3 regions of the Chryseobacterium sp. R2ACT005 genome follow, and region 1 is predicted to be linked to each of the others. Evidence: riboswitches for the same ligand, from Rfam matches in the RefSeq annotation. Region 1 holds a riboswitch; each other region holds the start of a gene.

The links. Region 1 has a riboswitch for cobalamin ahead of ACPF63_RS03800 (acyl-CoA thioesterase). Riboswitches for the same ligand answer to the same signal wherever they lie in the genome.
Region 2: another riboswitch for cobalamin. It lies ahead of metE (5-methyltetrahydropteroyltriglutamate--homocysteine S-methyltransferase); the one in region 1 lies ahead of ACPF63_RS03800 (acyl-CoA thioesterase).
Region 3: another riboswitch for cobalamin. It lies ahead of ACPF63_RS19545 (TonB-dependent receptor plug domain-containing protein); the one in region 1 lies ahead of ACPF63_RS03800 (acyl-CoA thioesterase).

Annotation. Positions count from the first base shown of each region.
Region 1 covers NZ_CP188192.1:810,814-818,352, reverse strand. Annotated here, with positions in the region: gene ACPF63_RS03820 (endonuclease MutS2) at 1-1,289, shown strand, start outside; gene ACPF63_RS03815 (hypothetical protein) at 1,399-2,067, shown strand; gene ACPF63_RS03810 (GEVED domain-containing protein) at 2,121-3,215, opposite strand; gene ACPF63_RS03805 (hypothetical protein) at 3,475-4,275, shown strand; cobalamin riboswitch at 4,309-4,488, shown strand; gene ACPF63_RS03800 (acyl-CoA thioesterase) at 4,608-4,991, shown strand; gene ACPF63_RS03795 (HD domain-containing protein) at 5,049-5,639, opposite strand; gene ACPF63_RS03790 (XAC2610-related protein) at 5,640-6,338, opposite strand; gene ACPF63_RS03785 (PadR family transcriptional regulator) at 6,856-7,185, shown strand; gene ACPF63_RS03780 (PspC domain-containing protein) at 7,197-7,539, shown strand, end outside.
Region 2 covers NZ_CP188192.1:2,591,773-2,599,311, reverse strand. Annotated here, with positions in the region: gene ACPF63_RS11875 (enoyl-CoA hydratase/isomerase family protein) at 1-202, shown strand, start outside; gene mmsB (3-hydroxyisobutyrate dehydrogenase) at 296-1,180, shown strand; gene ACPF63_RS11865 (enoyl-CoA hydratase/isomerase family protein) at 1,248-2,030, shown strand; gene ACPF63_RS11860 (Lrp/AsnC family transcriptional regulator) at 2,115-2,576, opposite strand; cobalamin riboswitch at 2,772-2,957, shown strand; gene metE (5-methyltetrahydropteroyltriglutamate--homocysteine S-methyltransferase) at 3,132-5,435, shown strand; gene ACPF63_RS11850 (hypothetical protein) at 5,642-6,352, shown strand; gene ACPF63_RS11845 (helix-turn-helix domain-containing protein) at 6,354-7,151, opposite strand; gene ACPF63_RS11840 (aldehyde dehydrogenase family protein) at 7,279-7,539, opposite strand, start outside.
Region 3 covers NZ_CP188192.1:4,238,860-4,246,398, forward strand. Annotated here, with positions in the region: gene ACPF63_RS19535 (cell surface protein) at 1-477, opposite strand, end outside; gene ACPF63_RS19540 (YncE family protein) at 492-1,625, opposite strand; gene ACPF63_RS19545 (TonB-dependent receptor plug domain-containing protein) at 1,622-3,655, opposite strand; cobalamin riboswitch at 3,765-3,949, opposite strand; gene ACPF63_RS19550 (transporter) at 4,040-4,987, opposite strand; gene ACPF63_RS19555 (cytochrome-c peroxidase) at 5,000-6,025, opposite strand; gene ACPF63_RS19560 (MbnP family protein) at 6,042-6,872, opposite strand; gene ACPF63_RS19565 (hypothetical protein) at 7,070-7,441, opposite strand; gene ACPF63_RS19570 (superoxide dismutase) at 7,446-7,539, opposite strand, start outside.

The sequences.
Region 1 (7,539 bases):
TAGTGAATGGAATTCTTCCAAAGATCAACCGTCATAAGACATTGAAACTTAAAGACGCTTACCATCCATTGCTATGGTTGAGAAATAAAGTAGAGAATAAAACGATTCATCCCCAGACTCTTGCTTTAACAGAACATAACAGAATCATCTGTATTTCCGGGCCTAATGCCGGTGGAAAATCAATTACTCTGAAAACGGTAGGGCTATTACAGCTGATGATTCAGAGTGGTATTCTGGTTCCTGTTCATCCCAAATCTGAAATGTTTTTCTTTGAGAAGATCATGACCGATATTGGTGATAATCAATCCATTGAAAACCACCTGTCGACTTATTCATCCAGATTGAAGAAAATGTCCGGAATCATCCGTGAGGCAGATGCCAATACGCTTCTATTGATTGATGAATTTGGTACCGGTTCTGATCCTGAACTTGGAGGTGCGCTGGCAGAAAGTTTTATGGAGTTTTTCTACGACAAAAAGAGTTTTGCCATTATTACAACGCACTACACCAATATTAAACTGGTGATAGAACAGCTTCCTAATGCCCAGAACGCAGCAATGCTTTTCAATGAAGAAACGCTGGAGCCGATGTATAAACTGGAAGTAGGCCAGGCAGGAAGTTCATTTACTTTTGAAGTTGCAGAAAAAAATAAAATTCCAAGATTTATTATCCATTCTGCCAAGAAAAAGGTAGAGCATGATATTGTTAACCTTGATAAGACTATTGTAAAGCTGCAGCAGGAGAAATTTGAAGTTGAAAAGCTGAAATCTGATCTTGCAGAAAGAAAAGAATCTGTAGAAGATAAGCGTGACAATCTTCAGAAACTGAATGATCAGCTTCAGCAGAAACTTTTCAATTTCCAGAAATTATATGAGGAGGAACACCGCAAGCTTCAGTTCGGGAATAAGATTGAAACATTCATCGACAGTTATACAAAGGGAAAATCCAGAAAGGATGTTGTAAAAGACTTTGTAAAGCTTCTTGAACAGGAAAAATTCAGGAAATTAGGCCATGACAAAGATGAAATAAAACGCCTGCAGGTTGTTAAGAGAAAAATTACTCAACAGCTGAAAAAGGAGGAAGTCATTGAAAAAATTGCAGAAACCAATGAAAAACTGGAAGAACAGCGTAAAAGCGACCGTGCTCTTTGGATGAAGATCGGACAGCGTGTTCGTATTACAGGAAGTACCAGTGTAGGAACTATCGAAAAGATTTCCCGAAACAAAGTGATTGTTAATTACGGAACTTTCAAAACAACAATTAATGCGGATGAACTTGAGAGAATCTAATTAATCCGAAAATTAAGTAAATGCAAATAACAAGGGAGAGTGCCAGAAGGTGCTCTCCCTTTTCTATTTAATCCTAAATTTTTTCTATTTTTATATAAAACTATAATTTATGAAACCATTAAAAGCACTTTCAGACCTTTTACCAATACCCAGTTATACGGTTATTATTTTATGTTTTTTCTTTCCGTTTTTCCTGATAAAATGTGGAGATACAACATTAATGTCTGTCAAAGGAACTGATCTTATAACAGGAGTTTCCAAAAAGGCTATCAATGAGCGAATGAAGGAAAGCCTCAAAAAAAGCTCACCTTTTGGCGCCGCACTTGGAAATGATAAAGCAGAAGCAGATACATCTTCAGACACAGATATTGAATATTCGCCTCTGAACGAACCCAAGAATAAAAAAGACAAGCAAAATATTCCTCCTAACCCATTGATCATCATTGCATTTTTGGCTGCTATTGCAGGAATTCTTGTTCAGGTGATGAAGAATGTCAGAAAGAAATATCTGTATCATATTATTCTTTCTATTATAGGACTCGCCTCTTTACTTATTTTTTATCTGACATTTCAATCTAATATGGAAGGATTTGGAAATAATAAAATAGCGATGGGATTTGGAAGTGATATTTCGATCAGCTATGGTTTCGGGACTGCGTTTTATCTATGTTCCGTTTTATATCTTTTCGTTCTTTTATTCTATGGGATCTTTTCTTACTTTCTGAAAAATAATCCCCAAGCTATTTATGGTTCTACACAACAAAATACAGAATCTTAAAAACTATATTGCAGATAAAAAAAGAGTGTTTTTTCAAACACTCTTTTTTTATTTTATTTCTTAATGAATTTTAGTCGGGTTACCCTTTCTCTGTCTTTCAGCTGGATGAAATAAACACCTTTTGAAAGGTGATGAAGGCTCACTTTATGATCTGAAACTTTACCTTCTCCTGTTTTTTGTCCCACAGCATTATAAATTTCAAAATTTGCTGCTTCTGAAATGCCGGAAATATTTAAAATATCAGATGTCGGATTAGGATAAATTTCAGGCTGTACAGATTTTACTGATTCTCCAACGCCTAGTGTGAGATTTATAATATCTACCCCATAATCTTCAACCTCGCCATAGGTGAATGTCCCACAAGCATCTGTAGGTGTAGTTTGACTTGAAACCACACGCATTACAGTACCACACGTTGTCAGTGCTGCAAAACTTGGAATATTAAATACAGACACAGCCGGAGCTGCCTGAGTAACATTATTGGCAACCATTACTCTTTCACTGGATTCAAAAATGCCGTTAGCATTGAGATCTATCCATGCAGTTACTGTTGTTGTACCTGGAGTTCCGGTCCAGCTATTACTTACCGAAAGTTTATTGCCCACACTTCCTACAAAAAACTTTATTCTACGGCTTATATCGCTTCTGTAATCTGTATAGTTGGATGAGCCGGAGTTGCTGACCATTGGAGCCGTAACCCCTGTGGAGTTTACTGTCACATTAGAAATATGCATCATGCTGGTATCTGTAGAAGCGCTTGCACAGTAATTAATGACTGTTGTAAAAAATATAGGATTGGACCATGTTCCCGTTATCGTGTTACATATTTTTGCGACTTGTACTTCATAAATTGTACAGGGCTCTAACATACCAATAGTAAGCACATTTTGCCCAGGCAATACCGTTGTTGCTATCATCCAGGTGGTACTGCCAGCTTTCCGGTATCTTACATAATTGTTCGGAGTATTTGGGTCGGCAGTCCAGGTAACCGTTGCGGAAGTAAGGCTAACATTTGATACCACAACATCTGTTGGAGCATTTGTATCACAATAAAATAAAGATTTTGATCCTGCTTCTATCTTGTTTTCTGCCTGAAAGCTTGAAATACCCAAAATAAAAGAGAATACATAAAGTAGTCTTTTTGTCATGTTTATTAGTTTTTAAATTCTCCTGAAAAATAGGGCGTTTTTTGAAATAATTCTTATAAATATTTCATTTATTGTTATATTTTATCAATACATTTTAAATTACAAGCCAAAAATCACACCTATTATACAAAATAATCCCATAAGATATCTGCATTTTTAATCCATCTGAAACAAATACAAGATTTTAAAGAACTGCAATGGTATAAATTATCTCCTGAAAAGCATTTAATTTATATATTTGGGGGATCAAAAAATTTTCATGATGACTTTCATAAACAAAGCATTCTATTTATCCGCTTTCAGTATTTTATCTATAGCCTTTGTAAAAGGGCAGAATAAAGTTCCTTTCGGAGTTGTAAAAGCTGAAGAAGGATATGCCAATGTACGGGTTCATAAAGACAATTACAGAAAAATTGTAGACAAGATCCGTATGCGTAAAGGAGATGTATTTGTTTATGTAAAACCTGCTCCCGGAGAAACAGAGTGGATCTGGATCAAATATCCTGAAAAACAGGATGAAGACAAACCATTTGTACGTTATGAAACACTGGACAAAGAAGGAATGGTCAATAAAGAACGTATTGCTTATATAGACCAGCTTCCGGCCTATACTCCCTCCAGGTCCAAAAACGGAAAATCACTTATTTTCACAGATAATTCTGATCCAAAAGTTCCTACTGCCCAAAGAAGCAAAGTTGTGATTGATATCTACCCTTCCAATGCCGGCTACCGTAAAAAGGAAAAAGATGCGGAAGGAAAACTTCTTACCATTGATAAGGTAAAACCTTGGGGAATCGGAAATGATCTTCCTGAAGGAATGACTGAGATCAAATCAATCAGGGTACAACAACCCGGAAGAGGTTCTGTCTTTGTAAGAGAAGCCATCAAAAACATGTTCCAGCCTACTATGGATTTTGAGAATATTGGCGTAACCTCCCTGGACACCGATAATATTTTCTTATACATGATAAACGGTTCAGGAGAAAACAGATACACCACGCTGTGGACGATCAAGAAAGGAAGAGTAATCAGCCAGATTATTTACCATAATCCGGAATAAATTCATTATTTTTGCACTCGAAAAGTTTTACGCTTATTCATCACAGGAATTGGTTCTGCATCACTGCAGATTAAAAGGGAACCGTGTGAAAATCACGGACTGTCGCGCAACTGTAAGTAACTGAAATCTTTATCAAAGATCCACTGTGCGAGGCATGGGAAGGAGATAAAAGATGTTACAAGTCAGGAGACCTGCCTATTTCTTTAAACAAATAACTTTCGCGATTTGAAGTTGTATTGATCTGATGGATTGTTTCAGGGGGTTCTTTAAGTTCCTGTCATTATTCTGTTGTTTTAATATCGTTTTCATTTCGCTTTAATTAATAATGATATATGACTACAGAAGAAAGAATTGAAGCATCCGAAACCAGAATCTTTAAAGCGGTTTTCCCTAACACAACCAATCATTACGATACCCTTTTTGGTGGTACGGCCATGCAGCTGATGGACGAAGTAGCTTTTATTACAGCCACACGATTTGCCAGAAAAAGAGTGGTAACAGTGAGCAGTGACAAGATCGATTTCAAGAAACCTATTCCAGCCGGAACTATTGTGGAACTGATTGGCAAAGTTTCATACGTAGGAAAAACCAGTATGAAAGTAAATGTTGAGATCTATACCGAGCAGATGTATTCTTATGAAAGAGAAAAAGCCATTGTAGGTGATTTTACTTTTGTAGCGATTGACGAATTCAAGAAACCAATCCAGATACTATAAATGATAAAGTTTCGGGCGGCCTTTGGCCGCCCGAAACTTATTCTATTTTCAATAAATTTATTTCACAACTTTTTCAGTTTCCAGGCTTCTGCTCAGCAGCAGTTCAAAGGCTTCTCCCATTTCATCCGATGCTCTGCTGATAGCATTTTCAAGCATATTCCGGATTTGTTTTTCTGTTACTCCGGCTTCCGTCCAGCTTTTTCCTGAAGTATGGGAATTTAAGATAAATGGCATAATTCTGTCGATTCCACAGGCAAAAATAGCATCCGGTGTTTTCTCATCTTCAAACTCAAGCCATAGATTGAAGAACTCTGTACGCAAAGGCTCATCCAGGATACCGAAAATCTTTTGTGCAGATGCTTTCTCTCTGTCAAACTTCCCTACCATTGCTTTTTCATCAAAAATAAAGGTATCCCCAGCTTCTATCTCTACCAAATCGTGAATGGAAAGCATTCTTATCACTCTCAACAGATCAATATCTGCACGGTTTTTAGCATATGGATAAAGAATCTGAGCAAGAATGATGATCTGCCATGAATGTTCCGCAGTATTCTCTCTTCGGGAATCATCAGCATTATAATTTCTTCGCTGTACATTTTTCAAGGCATCCACTGCCAGGATAAAATCAATCTCTTTCTGAATTTTCATCTACTTTTCTCTATTATATTGTTCTGAAGGGTACACCTTTGTTTTGGTTACCCATTTATTATTGATCTTTTCTTTAGTGATCACTTTTACGCGGCCTTCTACCGTCATATCTTCTTCTTTTTCAAAGACTTTATCAAGTCCTTTATTGGGAACAACAGCATATTCAGTGGTAAAAATATCACAACAGCCAGATTTTCCATAGGAGATCAGGCGCTTACGTTTCACATCCACATCAAAAATATCAAGAGCACTGGACGCAAGATCCGTAAGTTCTTTACTCTTCACAAATGCCATTCTTGTACTGTTGAATACATAAACGTCATAGGAAGCAGCGCTATAGTTTCCCATATTCCCGTTCCTTACCGCTATATCTTCAGTTCCGTCAAAATTAAAATCATTAATGATTACAGAGTTCTGTTTATTTGTCAGCTGGATCATTTTTCCCAGCCTGGGCTTTTCAGTCTGATCTGTTTCCAACACCAGATTATCCGATGCAAAAGTCTGTACCTTTGTATTTTTATGATCAAACAATTCTACAGTTCCTTTGCCGCTGCACCGGCCATCATAGCAATTTTCTACCTGGATGATTGCATCATAATTCTTTGATGCATTTTTAACCTCAAACTGATATTGTCCGAAACATGCAGGCCCCAGTAAAACAAAAGCCGGTAAATGTTTATACTTATTGAATAAATTCATGGTAATAGTAAGTGATTTAGGTGTTTTTTTCCTAACAAAAATACGAATCATAATACCGATCTCAAAATTCCGGCCTTATTATCTGTAAGGATCTGAAACATTTTAACAGCCTTTAAATAAAAGAGTGTTCAGTAATAAGAAGCTATTTCCCGCTATACGCTCATACTCCTCGCTCCGTACCTGAACCCAAGCCGCTGTGGGGTAACCGCTGCTATCGGGGCTATATTTTGGGTAATGAGCAATAATTAATGAATGATAACTTTTTTCTCTTTATTTCTTTCATTTTCATTTAAAATTTAAATATTTTTTGATCAAATTCATTCTTATCAAAATTCATAGTAAAATTTATAAATCTGATTATCAAATATTTATACTATTTATTTTAAAAATTTCACTACTTTGTATTGCATAATACCATTTTATTTACATATCTTTGTAATGTAAAATCGAAATAGGTACAACTAGCTAGGTTCCGAACTTCGAAAATTATATAACTAATTAACAAAACTTATCAAAGATGAATACCGAAAATACCAAAGCGCAAATGCGAAAAGGAATTCTGGAATTCTGTATTCTAAGTCTCATCAATAATCGCGAAATGTATGTTTCTGATCTTATTGATGAACTGAAAAAAGGAAAACTGGATGTAGTGGAAGGAACCCTCTACCCTCTTCTTACAAGACTTAAAAACGGAGAGTTTCTCTCTTACAGATGGGAAGAATCTACAGGAGGACCACCCAGAAAATATTATCAGATCACAGAAAAAGGAAAACTTTTCCTGGATGAACTTCAAAACACATGGAATGAGCTGACAGCCTCAGTAAAAAACATCACCCAACAAAATTAAAAAACAAAGCTATGAACAAGACACTCTCAATAGGACTCGCAGGTTTTTCTTTTACAATAGAAGAACACGCATATATAAAGCTCAGCGATTACCTGAACGCTCTGAGAAGCTCACTGGATGCTTCTGAAGCTGATGAGGTAATGCATGACATAGAAATAAGAATGGTGGAGATTTTCAAAGATTCTCTGGGAAAACGTGAAGTAATAAATGATACCGATGTAGAAAAGGTAATCGCACAGATCGGAAGCCCGGAAAAAATTGAAGAACAGGAAGAGGCTTATTTTTCTGAAAAAACATCTGCCAAAAATACCAATTCAGGAACTTATTATTCCGATAAAAAACAACTGTTCCGTG
Region 2 (7,539 bases), 1.8 Mb from region 1:
GGTTTTTCAATCTGAACTGAATCTGTCGTGTCAGTGCTGTATCCACCCTGATTTTGCAGAAGGAGTAAGAGCATTATTGGTAGACAAAGACATGTCTCCGAAATGGCATCCCGCAACATGGGAAGAGATTACGGAAGAATGGATAGATTCTTACTTTAAAGAATTGAAAATGGAAAATGAAACATTGAGAATGGAGATTTAAGTATTGAAAATAAGACTTTTATGACGTTCATAGATGTTTTTAATCAATAGAGAACTTTTTGAACCCTCAACTTTAAACTTTAAACTAAAAATTATGTCAAATATAGCATTCATAGGATTAGGAAACATGGGTGGACCCATGGCCGTTAACCTGATCAAAAAAGGTCATCACGTTGTGGGTTTTGACCTTTCGGAGAAAGCTTTGAAAATACTGGTGTCAGAAGGAGGGAAGGCTGCAGGATCTGCTGTGGCCGCTTCTGAGGATGCAGATGTAGTGATTTCAATGCTGCCTTCCGGAAAACACGTAGCTGATCTTTATTCAGAAGATTTTATAAACAGCCTGAAACCAAACACATTATTAATTGACAGCAGTACCATTGATGCAGTTACAGCCCGTACAGTGGCTGAACTTGCTGTTTCAAAAGGCTGCAGAATGATAGATGCACCCGTTTCCGGAGGAACAGCCGGAGCTCAGGCAGGTACACTCACCTTTATTGTGGGCGGTAAACAGGAAGACTACGAAAAAGCCAGGCCGATACTGAAGTGTATGGGACAGAATATATTTCATGCCGGAGAATCCGGGGCGGGACAGGTTGCTAAGATCTGTAATAATATGCTGTTGGCCATTCACATGATCGGAACTTCAGAAGCCATCAATCTTGGGGTAAAACATGGTCTTAATCCTCAGGTTTTAAGTGAGATTATGCAGAAGAGTTCCGGGAAAAACTGGTCCTTGGATGTTTATAATCCTTATCCGGGAGTAATGGAAAATGCCCCGGCTTCCCGTAATTATTCCGGTGGTTTTGCCGTAGACCTGATGACAAAAGATCTGGGCCTAGCCGCAGAAGCAGGTTTGGAAACCAAAACATCCACACCACTCGGCAATACCGCATTGAATTTGTACAGAATGTGGAGCGAATCCGGAAATGGAAAAACAGACTTTTCAAGTATTATTCAATTTCTAAACAGAGACCTTTAAAAATTGAATAGAAGGTAAAAACTGTCTATGATTACTTTTTAATAATTATCAACTATCAATTAAAAAAATGACTTTCGAAACATTATTATATCAACAAAACGGACCTGTCGGAACGCTGACGATAAACCGTCCGCAGGCATTAAATGCATTGAATGAGCAGGTTTTACAGGAACTGAAATCATTTGCCAGCAAGATAAGATCAGATAAAAATATCAGAGTATTAATTATTACCGGTTCCGGGGAAAAAGCTTTTGTTGCAGGGGCTGACATTAAAGCCATGCAGCAAATGACTCCCGCAGAAGCAGAGACTTTTTCTATTGCTGCACAAACTGCTTTTAATGCTATTGAAGAACTTCCGTTTGCCGTGATAGCTGCTGTGAACGGTTTTGCATTGGGAGGAGGGTGTGAACTGGCATTATCCTGTGATATTATCCTGGCTAGCGGGAAAACAAAATTTGGACTCCCTGAAGTGACATTAGGATTATTGCCTTGTTTTGGCGGAACCCAGCGTCTACCAAGAGCTATCGGATTATACAAAGCAAGAGAAATGGTTTTCTCCGGAGAATTTTATTCCGCAGAAGCTTGTAAAGATTTTGGTTTTGTTAATCATGTTTTTGCTCCCGAAGAATTACTCAACGAAGCTCAAAAACTGGCAGAAACAATTGCCGCAAGAGGACCTGTAGCTGTGGCAAAAGCGAAACAGTCTTTAAATACAGGATTTGAACTGCACATTACGGATGGGTTAAAACAGGAAGCTGCATTATTCGGAGAGTTGTTTACAACAGAAGACCACCATGAAGGTATCGGGGCATTTATAGAAAAAAGAACCCCGGACTTTAAAGGAAATTAATACATTGGAAGATAGAGAATTGAAAATAGCATGGTTTAAGTTAAGTATCATTTTCCATTTTCAATTCTCAATTTTCCATTTTTATTATATGGTGATTCCATGATTGTTTTTCACCTCAGCCATCACAAACGTACTGTGAGTGCTCCCTATAGAATCTACAGATCCCAGTTTATTAAACACAAAATCCTGGTAATGTTTCATATCCCGTACCTGAACTTTCAGAAGAAAATCAAAATCTCCGGAAATATTGTAGCATTCTGCAACTTCTTCAATTTCTAAAATTTCTTTCACAAAATCATAACCTACAGATCGGTCGTGAATTTTCAGCTTGATCTGACAGAAAACCGTAAACCCACGGTTGAGTTTTTCAGCATCAAGAACAGCGGCATATCTTTTCACAAACCCTTCCTGTTCCAATCTTTTTACTCTTTCAAAAACAGGTGAAGTGGAGAGGTTCACTTCTTTAGCAAGCTCTTTAACGGTCAGTTTTGCATTTTTCTGGAGCAGCCTCAGCAGCTGTACATCCTTATCATCGAGTTGTTCCACAGAATATTATTCTTTTAGATTATAAAAACAGTCAAATGTAAAGAATTATATGCTTTTATTTATGTTTTTAAAAGTTTATTTTGCTTAATTAATTAGATTTGATTGTGTGTTTATTCTGTATTGTTAATTTTACACAAAATTAAAAACTTTTACTGATGACCATTGTTATAGGTAAAAGTACAGTTCTTTAGAGATACTTCATCAAACAGGAAAGGTTTTACGTAACGTAGATTAATAGGGAATCGTGTGAGAATCACGAGCTGTCGCGCAACTGTAAGTAACATACCAAAGGTTTCTATCCTTATATATCCACTGCCAAAAGCGGGAAGGATGACGGAAACTGTTACAAGTCAGGAGACCTGCCTTTACTGAATTGACGATGCTTTCGCGGTCTGAAGCTTTGGGTCATACAGATGATATATCGGATTTATACACTTTCTCTGCAAGGGAATTGTATTGTTTGTTATATCATGATCCTGAAATTTTTATCCGTTAAAACATTACGAAGCATTTTTAAAAGACTTTACCATTAAGTTTAATTAAAAAGTAAAAAAAATGCAAACTCACATTCTGGGCTATCCGCGTATTGGTAGCAAAAGAGAACTCAAAAAAGCCTGCGAGCAATATTGGTCAGGTAAAATCCTTTTGGAAGAACTTCTGAATACGGGCAGAAATATCTGTAACCAAAACTGGAACATTCAGAAAGAAGCCGGTATAGACCTTATTCCCTGTAATGATTTTTCATATTATGATCAGGTATTGGATATGAGTCTTGTGGTAGGGGCAATTCCCACACGTTATCATGAAGTAGTGCTTAAAAAAAACAATTCTGAGCTGGATCTTTATTTTGCCATGGCAAGAGGATATCAGAAAGAAGGACTGGATATCACAGCGATGGAAATGACAAAATGGTTTGATACCAATTATCACTATATCGTTCCCGAGTTTTATAAAAATCAACTGTTTAAACTGAGTTCAGATAAAATTTTCAATGAATTTGCAGGAGCAAAGCAGGCAGGAATCAATGCAAAACCGGTCATTATCGGACTGGTTTCTTATCTGTTGTTAGGAAAAGAGAAAGAAGAAGGATTTGATAAACTGGATCTGGCTGGAAACCTTCTTTCCGTATATACAGAGATTCTAACAAAACTTCAGGAGCAGGGTGCAGAATGGATTCAGTTTGATGAACCTTTTCTGGCATTGGATTTAACGGAGAAAGCAAAAGAAACATATCATTTTATTTATACCGAAATAAGAAAACGTTTCCCGAAACTGAAATTTATTATTGCCACTTATTTTGAAGGATTAAAAGATAATGGATCACTTGCGGTATCACTTCCGGTGAATACTTTACACATTGATTTGGTTAGAAGCCCTGAACAGTTAGATGATATTCTGAATGTCATTCCGGAAAGCTTAGGCCTTTCATTGGGTGTGGTTGACGGAAGAAATATCTGGAAAAATGATTATGAAAAGTCTTTGTCTTTCATTCAAAAAGCAGTTGAGAAATTAGGATCTGAAAGGGTTTTAATTGCTCCTTCCTCTTCATTACTTCATTCACCTTGTGATCTGGATTTTGAAACCACACTTAATCCGGAAATTAAAAACTGGCTGGCTTTTGCCAAACAAAAAGTGGCAGAAGTGGTAACGCTTAAAGAACTGGCATCCGAAACCGAGAATGAACAGATTCTTGCCGCTTTTGAAGATAATAAAAAAGCAATTGCAAGCAGAAGAACATCTTCGCTTATTCATAATGATGACGTGAAGCAAAGAGCAAATACGGTTACTGAAAAAGATGCTCAAAGGATAAATACTTTCAAAATCCGTAAAGAAGAACAACAGAAAGTACTGCAGCTTCCTTTATTTCCAACAACAACCATCGGATCATTCCCACAGACCACTGAGGTAAGAAGCTGGAGAGCAAAATTCAAAAAAGGAGAGCTGACGGCAGAGCAGTATGATACTTTACTGAAAGAAGAGACCCAGAGAACCATCAACTGGCAGGAAGAAATAGGAATAGATGTATTGGTTCACGGGGAATTTGAACGTAACGATATGGTAGAATATTTCGGAGAGCAGCTGGAAGGTTTTGTATTTACGAAAAATGGCTGGGTACAAAGCTACGGAAGCCGTTGTGTAAAGCCTCCTGTGATCTTCGGTGATGTTTCCCGCCCGACACCAATGACGGTATATTGGTCCCAATATGCACAATCCCAGACTGAAAAATGGGTAAAAGGAATGCTCACAGGTCCTGTTACGATCTTACAATGGTCTTTTGTACGTGATGATCAGCCCCGTTCAGAGACATGTAAGCAAATTGCTCTGGCTATCCGTGATGAGGTTGTGGATCTTGAAAAAGCAGGAATCAGAATTATTCAGATTGATGAGCCTGCGATAAGAGAAGGGCTTCCATTAAGAAAGACAGACTGGCAGAACTACCTGAAATGGGCCGTAGAAGCTTTCAGAATTTCAGCAAGCGGAGTGGAAGATGCTACACAGATTCATACCCATATGTGCTATTCGGAATTCAATGATATTATTGAAAACATTGCTGATATGGATGCAGATGTGATTACCATAGAATGTTCCCGTTCTCAGATGGAACTGCTGAATGCTTTTGCAGATTTCAGATATCCGAATGAAATTGGTCCCGGAGTATACGATATCCATTCCCCAAGGGTTCCGTCAAAAGAAGAAATGATTGAACTGTTGAGAAAAGCTCAAAACGTAATTCCTGCCAATCAACTTTGGGTAAATCCGGACTGCGGACTGAAAACAAGACACTGGGAAGAAACAGAAAAAGCTTTGATTGCAATGGTGGCCGCGGCTAAAGAAGCCTCCGTAGAATATGCACTTTAAAAAAACTTTAAAATAATTATATTCAACAATTCAGATCGTGTTATGATTTTCATAGCACGATCTGTTATTTTAAAAAGATAAAAATAGGGTGATCATTTAATATTCTATTCATTTTTATATCGTATTTTTGCTGCCCGATGTATTTTGACAGATAAGTCTTAAAAATACATTGAAAAACTGATAACCAACGAAATATACATTTAAATATGAAAGAATCATTTTCTGAAATGAAATCAGAAACCTACAGCCCGGAATACATAGCCAGAATAAGATGGAGTATTGTCATCCTTTTTGCTGTCATTGCGGTTATTTTACTGGGATTTTTTATTGATGCTGTTTCACATACTTCTACAGATACCGCATCTGACATGATCTTCTTTTTATTCTTTTTGATTACTGGCCTGCTGGCAGGGTGGCTGGCTTATCAAATGATCAGAAATCAGGATGAGAAAATCAGTGGTCTGCTGATCAATCATCAGGGAATCCTGTTTCTCAACAGAAAAGAGAAAATACTGTCAGAAATTAAATACCAGGATTTGATCAAAAGCAAGGACTCCTATACAAAAGATATTTATTCAGAATCTCAGAATCTCGGAAAATATAGTAATTTCAGAAAAAATCTATATGTTCATGAAAAAGATGAAACCGGAAAACCCAAAAAGAAACTGATCAATCTGGATGTGATTCCACTTAAAAACCGGTATGATCTTATTGGACATTTTCTGAAAGGAGTACAGACTTTTCGCCCCGATCTCAAAATTGATTCTGAGGTTTACAAGGATTTTTATCTTGATGAAAAAACATTGCGCTATGCTCCTGACCACCTTAAAAGCGATATGAAAGTGAAAATTATTACAATAGCTGTTGTCATTCTGGTGATCCTCGCTTTCAGATACATTTTTTTAGATGAAGTCTAAGTTATTTTGCCTGTAATGAGCTCGGTGGATAGCCAAACTGCTTTTTAAATGCAAAGGAGAAATGAGATAAATTTTCAAAGCCCAAATCCAGATAAATATCGGAAACCGATCTCCCTTTTTGCGTAAGCAGAAAATGAGCTTCCTTCAATCGCCGAAGCTGCAGCCATTGTCTTGGCGGTATCCCAAATATTTTTTGAAAATCTCTTTTAAAGGCAGACAGACTTCGCCCTGTTAAATAAGCAAATCGTTCTACATTGACATTGAAATGAAAGTTTTTGTTCATAAAAGTTTCAATATCTATTTTGTAAGGCTCAGAGAAATCAAATAAAATATCTTTAAGACCCGGATCATCGCTCAACATCAGAAGTAAAGCTTCTTTCTGTTTGAGACGCAGAAGTTCTGTAGAAGCAGGAAGTTCTTCATAGGCCAGTAAAGAGTACATAAAAGAAGTTAATGCCTTTTGATCCGGTTTTATAAAAGCCGGAATATTATCCTTCTTCTCTGCCTGATATCCATACTCACGGCTGAAATCACGTAAGATGGCTTCATCAAAATAAATGGTTACCGTTCTTATCTCTCCATCTTTAGGAGGGTATTTTGCAAACTTAAGGAGACGGTTTTTTCTTGCAGAATAAAGTTCCCCTTCTTTAAATATTGTCTTTGTGGTACCGTCATTCAGTTCCATTTCCCCGGAAATAACCAGTCCCAGACTATGGATTCGTGCAAATTGTTCTCCTTCCCTGAATTCTGAAAAATGACAGGAGTAATTAATAGGTAAAAGAATATTATTTTCGCTCATGGCTCAGGTAGTTATTTCTTGATCGATTCTTTTTTCAAACTTACAAAACTTTTTTAGTATCAATAATGGATTACCTATTGTTTAAATCCTCAAAGCCCGCTATTTACAGACTTTGAGGATTTTAATATTAAGCAAGAATGGTCTTGGGTTCCAGATAAGCTTCCAATCCGAATACACCATACTCACGGCCGATGCCACTTTGCTTAAACCCACCGAAAGGAGCATAAGGATCATGTGAAAATCCATTGATACAGATTCTTCCGGCATCAATCTGTGCAGCAATACGTTCTGCATGTTCTTTATCAGAAGAGCTGATGTAAGCTGCCAGACCATAAGTGGTGTCATTGGCAATAGCAACCGCTTCCTCTTCATTAGCATAAGGAATGAT
Region 3 (7,539 bases), 1.8 Mb from region 1:
GGTAGAATTACCTCCCACCAACGATTCGTTTGCTTTCTGAAGCATATTTGCAGTGGTATTTCCAGGCATATATTCCGGAATTTCATTCATGAACTGTCCTACAGCAGGACGGAATTCCAATACTTTAGCAATATATTTACTGTAAGGTGTTTTCTCTTTGGTAACAATGATTTTAGAATGATAAACCTGTTCGTTTCCTTTGTTATTAATTTTTAAAGTCAGCGGATAAGCATCTGCTGTTGGGCTGATAAATTCAAGTTCTGAATTTTGAGAGATAATAGAATCATTGATACTCCACGTAACCGATCCTGAAGCATTGGTTGGAATACTCAAAACCTTTAAACGTTCAATGGAATAAGAATCATCAAGACCGTTAAAGGTAAACTCCTCTTCATCATCGTGCTTACAGGCTATTACACCTGCCAGGAAACATGATAAAACTCCGATTTTTAAATAAGTAAAGGTATTTCTCTTCATTTCTTAAAGTTTGGTTATTTGTATAAAAAGGTAAAGTGGGCAGGGATATTTCCGCCTTCTGTTTTCCATTTAAAATGTCCGTTTTTATCAAAGCAATAGACAAATCCCATAGAAACATAATTTCTGGCATCTGTCATATAGATATCTTCTGTGATTGGGTTTACAGCAATTCCGTAAGGTGTTTTAATCGCAGTTTCGTATTCTTTGTCAAAAATACTGTTGGCAATAATTTGTTCTGTTTTTACATCAATGATCCCAAAGCTCTTTTTATAGCTGTGCGTGTTGTAATTGAATTCGTTTCCGTAGAAATAGAGTTTATCATTAACGATTGTCATTTCGCTCACTGCGAGATGGAAATCTTTTTTAACAATTCCAGTTGTTGCATCTATAAGGTATAGGCTGGAAGGAACGTTATAATAATCTCCTCTTGAACTCACGTACAGATCACCGTAATTATCTTTTTTAATGTGGTGAAGATTAATCGCAACATTTAATTTTTGGATTTCAGTAAAAGTGTTCAGGTCTATTACAGAAACGGTATTGTCGTAATCAGGAGCTTTGTATCCTCCGGAATTGGCCACAAATAATTTATTCCCTACAATTTCCATTTCTTCCGGTTGATACCCTACTACCACTTCACGCTGGATGGAAAGAGAAACTGTATCAATTTCCACAACTTTTCCTTTGGGTGCTTTTGGATTAACCGCTACCGGACCTGCATAGCTGCTGGCATAAGCTTTCCCTCCTTTAAAGGTTAAATAACGGCAGTTCTGTAATGGAATAGAAGTAATACGTTTGGCTGTTTTGGCATCCAGCACTTCAATCTTGTTGGAAACATTGACAACAATATACAGCTTGCTTCCGTAAATCTTAATATCATTTCCAACATCTCCCAGCTCTTTCACAACATTCGGATTAATCTCCGCGTAGATGTTCCTGTAATAGGTTCCTTTGGTATAATCAAAAAAATCCAAGGTACATTTGTTGCTTCCCATATTTCCTTCATTCAGCATGTAGAAACCTTTGATTGCTGTATTTTCTGATGGAAGTCCCTCTACCACTTCCTGGCGGACAATAATATCATCCGTACGGCATGAACTAAGAAAAGCTAAGACAAGAAATAAAAAATAAAAGTTTAGTTTTCTCATAAGGTAAAATTTAGAATAAGTTTAAAGTTTCTTCCCGGCATCGGATAATTGATCACTACATCATAATATTGGTTGAAAATATTATTCATCTCAAGGCTTACTTTAAATTGATGATTCGCCCAGTTGAATTTTCTCTGAACAGACAGATCATGGGTATACCAGGGTTGTACATAATTGTATTGAATGTTGTCCTGGTTCACATCATACCTTTCTCCTACATACATCGCACTGTAATTGAAACTCCAGTCTTTATAGTCCGCCATCAGGGTGAAGGAGCCACTATGCCATGGTGTGTAAGGAATCTGATTTCGGTAGAATGTATCCTCCGGATCTGTCATATCTCTTGCGCTTTGGTAAGTGTAGGAAAGCAAGGGTCTCAGTTTTACTTTTCCTAACTGCATTTCTGCCTGAACATTCACGTCAGCACCTATGATTTCAACCCGTCCAAGGTTCATCATCAGCCAGCGGAACATACTTCCGTTAGGGGCTGCAACAATCTTATCCTGTACTTTGTTGTAATAACCGTCTACTTTAGCATAAAAGGATGTAAAGAATCGGTTTTTATAATTCTTCTGATACGTAAATCCTACATCATACTGATTGGTAAATTCCGGCTTCAGGTAAGTATTTCCGATATTAGTGTAATACAGATCATTGAAGGTTGGCAGTCGGAAAATCCTTTTATAGAAAGCTCTTAAAGTAAGTTCAGGAATTATTTCAGGCTGGTAGCTCATAAATACAGCGGGGGTCCATTCTCTGCTGTCTCCGGGTCTTTTATTTTTTCTTACTTCTTCAAAAGTAAAAGTTCCTAAAAGGCTGCCCAGGATCTTGAATCTGTTCCACTGATACGTTGTTGCCAATGCAACCAATGTAGTGTAACGTGTAGGATAAGAAAAGTTATCCAGATTGGCATCCAGATTATTGTACTGAAAATCCCCGCTCAGACTGACATCCCAATTGGATGTGATAGAATAGATATTGGATGAGGAAAGATAGAGCTCTCGTTGGATATAGGTGTTATCGGTATGAATAATAGACTGCGAGCGAACAGTATCCATAAAATGAGTGTAATCGTAGGCAAACTTTGCTTTCAGCTGAGTTTCAAATCTGGGAAACAGTTTTTTCCGAAGATTGGCCTGCACGAAATAATTTTCATCAGAAAGTCTTGCTCCCCTTCCTCCAAAACGGCCATTCACAATAGGAGCCGGCGTTCCACGGTCTGAAATATAACCATAGCCTCTTACATTCCAGCTTCCGTTATTTAAAGTTCCGTTTAACGAAGTTTCAAAACGTTTCGCTTTGATATCTGAGTCCTGTCTCTTTGCAATCGTATCATAAGCCTGCTGTCCATCAGGATATTTCTTGGCATACCGAAATCTGTAAATCCCATCACTCTGCAGAAATTCTCCACTGAAGCTGGCAGAAGTTCTGTCTGAAATTTTCTGTTCCAATCGGAATGACGGATTAAAAAGGTCTATGGAGGCACTTTTTGCTCTTATCACAAGATTGGTTTTCTTTATTCCTTTAAATACGGGTGTTTTAGGCTGTAAATAGATAGATCCCGAAGAACCGAAATCTTTTGCCGGCTGAAAAATCTCGCTTTTCTGCCCGTTATACAATGATATTTCTTCCAGATCATCCAAAGAATATCTTCCCAGATCTACCAGTCCGTTCTGTGCATTTCCCAGTTGAATTCCATCATAGAAAACGCCTACATGCTGACTTCCAAGGCTTCGGACATTAATGGTTTTCAATCCGCCAATCCCTCCATAGTCTTTGATCTGAACACCGGAAAAATACCGAAGAGCATCTGCTACAGAATGACTGTTCAGTCTTTCCAGCTGCTCGCCCTGCAGAGTTTGTGCCGGAAGAATTTCTTTGAAGTTTTTCTTGTAAAGGTTGATCCCTTTGATTGATTCTTCCTGAACACTGTCTTTTTTCTTGGTTTGAGAAGACAAAAGGTGAGATGTTAACACCAGTATTGTGAAAACAGCTTTATGAATTGCAGAAGTAATTAGTTTTGCCGCCATTAGCTCATTTAGGATAATGAAGACGCTAATGGATATAAGAATACAACGACAAAGCACAGCTGTCACTGCACAGAATCATTGATGTCCTAAGCTTTATTCCACGAAAGCGTCAAACGATTATTTTCTGGCAGGTCTTCTGACTTACTCCATTTTTGAAATCCTTCCCATTAAAAAACAGTGGATATATTCTTCAAAAATCTTGGTGCGGAGCTTACAGCAGCGGGTCTGTTCCGGATTTTCACCGGATTCCCTTTTAAGAGCTTTTTATGGCTCACCAAATTTCGGCAAAGATAAAAAATTATTCCTAACCCCCAATTAAAATCATGATTCATAAACAATTAAAGCTCCCGAAGGAGCTTTAACATGATTAAAAAGGGGTTTTATTTAAATTCCGATATTCAGGAAAATACTAAATCTGGATTTTGCTTCAATATCACCACCAGCCAAATGGGTATACATAGGAAGCATGAGTTCACTTCCCAGGCTCAGTTTTTTATAAGAGGCTTCAAACCCAATCTTCCCATACAATGCACTTCCGGCAGTATTCGGTAGCGCTTCATCAAATTGTTTATTCTGAGCATACACTTCTCCCTGCACTCCGGTTTTTACAGAAAAGATAGATTTTTCATTTCCTGCAACCTGATAAAATCCTGTTGCAGCGTAGTTCCACTGGTTTCCAAAACGGTAATTTTTCTTATTCTCTGTTTTAATCGTATAGTCTGTATTGACCAATACAGCTATTTTATTCTTCTGAAATTTATAATTCAAAGCCGCCTGATAATCCCAGCTTCCGGTTCCCAACTGAAAACTCGGATTGACTCCGGATGCTCCTTTTTCATCAAACTTTCCCAAAGGAATTTTCACGCCCAAACCTCCGCTCACGTGATGGAAATTATCTTTAGAGCTCATTAGCTGATAGATTCCCATCAGGTTCAGATCTCCGATTCCGTTGATTTTGATATCTCCCTGCATAGTCCTTTTTTCATGAAAATGAAATGGCAGACTTGCATATACACTTAGTTTTTTAGTCAATGGAATTTTTCCCCATAGCTGTAAGGTATTAAAATACTGATCCTGTGTAAGATCTTTTACAAATAAATTTTCTTTTGCTTTGTAATGCTGTGCAAAGTATTTGATTCCGATAAACTGTGGATTCAATAAAGATTCAAAGCCTGAAGATCCGTTACCGGCAGCACAGCCACATGCATCACAGTCATCATCAAAATCAAATCTACTGAAGCTGTCCGGAGCAATATAAATACTGTCTTTAATAGTCTTCGCTTGATACTGGCCAAACAAAATCAAACTTAATATTACGATAATCTTCTTCATGTTTTCTATAATTTATTCTGCAAATTTTGGGTTGGATATAAAACTTTTGTCTGATAATGTTTTCAGGAAAGCAATAATCGACTGTTTTTCCTGACTATTCATGGCTATTCCTGTATGACCATTCTGTTTCAGCTGTGGATCCAGATTGGCATTATCTTCTACCTGATCTGAATAGAAATTGAGTACAGCATCTAATGTGTAAAACCTTCCGTCATGCATATAAGGTGCTGTATATTCTACGTTTCTCAAACTTGGAACACGGAATTTCATCCAGTCTACCTGATTAAGAGTAACTCTGTAACGTCCTGCATCTTTGAATTCCGTGTTATAATACATTCCTGTATTTCTAAAACTCTCATCGGTAAATAATTCTCCGCTATGGCAAGAGGCGCATTTCTGTCCGAACAAAGCCATTCCCTGAGATTCTGTAGAAGTAAACTGCTCTTTTCCCTGCCTGAACCTGTCATATTTTGAATCTGCAGAAATTAAAGAAGCCATAAACTGTGACAGTGCTTTTAGAATTCTTTCTCCGGTAATGGTTTCATCTCCGTACGCTTCCCTGAAAAGTTTTTTATATTTCTGATCATCTTTTATTTTTGAAATGGCTTCCGGTATAGAACTGTCCATCTCATTGACATCTGTAATAGGGCTTATCGGTTGTTCATTGAGGTTATGAATCACTCCGTCCCACATATATCTTTTTAAAAAAGCCATGTTCTGAATGGGCGGCGCATTTCTGATTCCTATTCTGTCATCTACGCCATGACTTACAGTATGTCCGTGATGGGTGAATGCGTTTTCCTGAATATGACAGAAGCCGCATGAAATGGTATTGTTTCGGGAAAGTCTTCCTTCATAGAATAATTTTCGACCCAACTCTACTCCGTTTTTGGTTACCGGAGTGATTGATTTATCGAAAGTCATTTCCGGAAAATAAGAAGGAAACTGCAGATTGTATGCTTCATCTTTTTCCAGTGGCTGAATCACCTCATCAGAACAGGAAATACAGCTCATAATCAATACAAGCAGAACCAACATCCTTTTAATAAGAAAATTAATCATTGTGAACGTGGTCTACTTTAAACATTTTGGTAAGGTTATTGGTAACGTCTACCAAATGCTGGTTTGAGCCCATCAACATATCATTAGTTGTAGTAAGGGTAAGCGCTTTATCTCCACTCAAAAACTGATTCAGATCCGCAAGAATATGGACAGAAGGACGAATTTGTCCCGTCACTCTTGCTGTTGTCGGAAGATTCAATGTGATTTCACGGTATAGGTCAGCCTGTTCATTAGCGGTAACATTTCCCATATTTCCTGTATGATTCATAAATTCCTTTGAAGGGGCATCATTTCCATATTTCCCTTCCAGTTTCACAAAAATATACCCGGCAGCCCATGACCACGTCAGCCCTTTCTGCTTGGCTTTTGTCCAGAATTCCGCTTGCCCGTCTTGTCCCAGTAAGTAGGCTTTCTGGCTGATTCCCAATCCGAATTTTATTTTCTTATAATTGTTTTTCGGAATACCATCCAGATTCAGGTATATAATTCCGGCTACCGCATCCACCTGATCTACTATGAAAGCGCCTTTATCAGGATTGTTTTCATTGTATTTAAATTCATTTCCATTTTCGTCTATCAGTGATATGTTACTGATGACATATTTTAAAGCCGAAAAATTGTGTTTTTGTCCCTGAGAAGAAGTCTGAACCGTCTGATTTAAAACAACATCTCCTACATTATTAAATCCGTTTTCAAATTTGATCTGAAGTTTTCCGGGTGTGGTATCCTGTGGATTTTCGTCATCCCTGCTGCTTTCGCAGGCTGCAAAAGAGAATAAAGTAAAGGCAATAAAGAATAGTGATAAAAATTTATAGATTTTCATTGTTGATTTTTTAAGTTGAATACTAATTATGTAATGTGAAAACATTCTTTTTTACCACAAAAGGCACAAAAGTCCTACACTTAAGTTTTTAAGTGATAGATTTTATGCACAATAAGAACACTTACACTTTTTTAAATCTTTGATTTTTAATTGATGTAAGCTTTGTGACTTTTGTGGTTGAATAGTGATGGTTTAACTTAAAAAACCGGTGGTTTGAAAATGTGAGTCAGAAACAGAAAAGAATATGCTGTTTCATAGATAAAGTTGAAATTGGAAAGTATAATTTTTCCAGTAATGATAACCTCTGTTATCTCAGGCAATATATATATATCAAGAATTTTCTGTCCTGAGTTTTTTATTTTATTGAAAGGAGTAGACTCTGTCTCGTTATTGGCTTTTGCCAGCTCTTTGCTCAAGTAACACTTTCCATTGCAGTGAATTTCTGGCCTGGATTTATTCACACAGAGAACTTTAATGATATAATCATAATTTACAGCATACTCTACCACTGGCACCAAAGGTCTTAGCACCATATATAAAGTAAAAAGTATGCTGTAAAATAATTTCATCAGACTATTTCTTACTTAAAGCTTCGTCATATCTTCTGCTGATCTCTTTCCAGTTCGTCACGTTCCAGATAGCGGTAAGATAATCTGCTCTTTTGTTC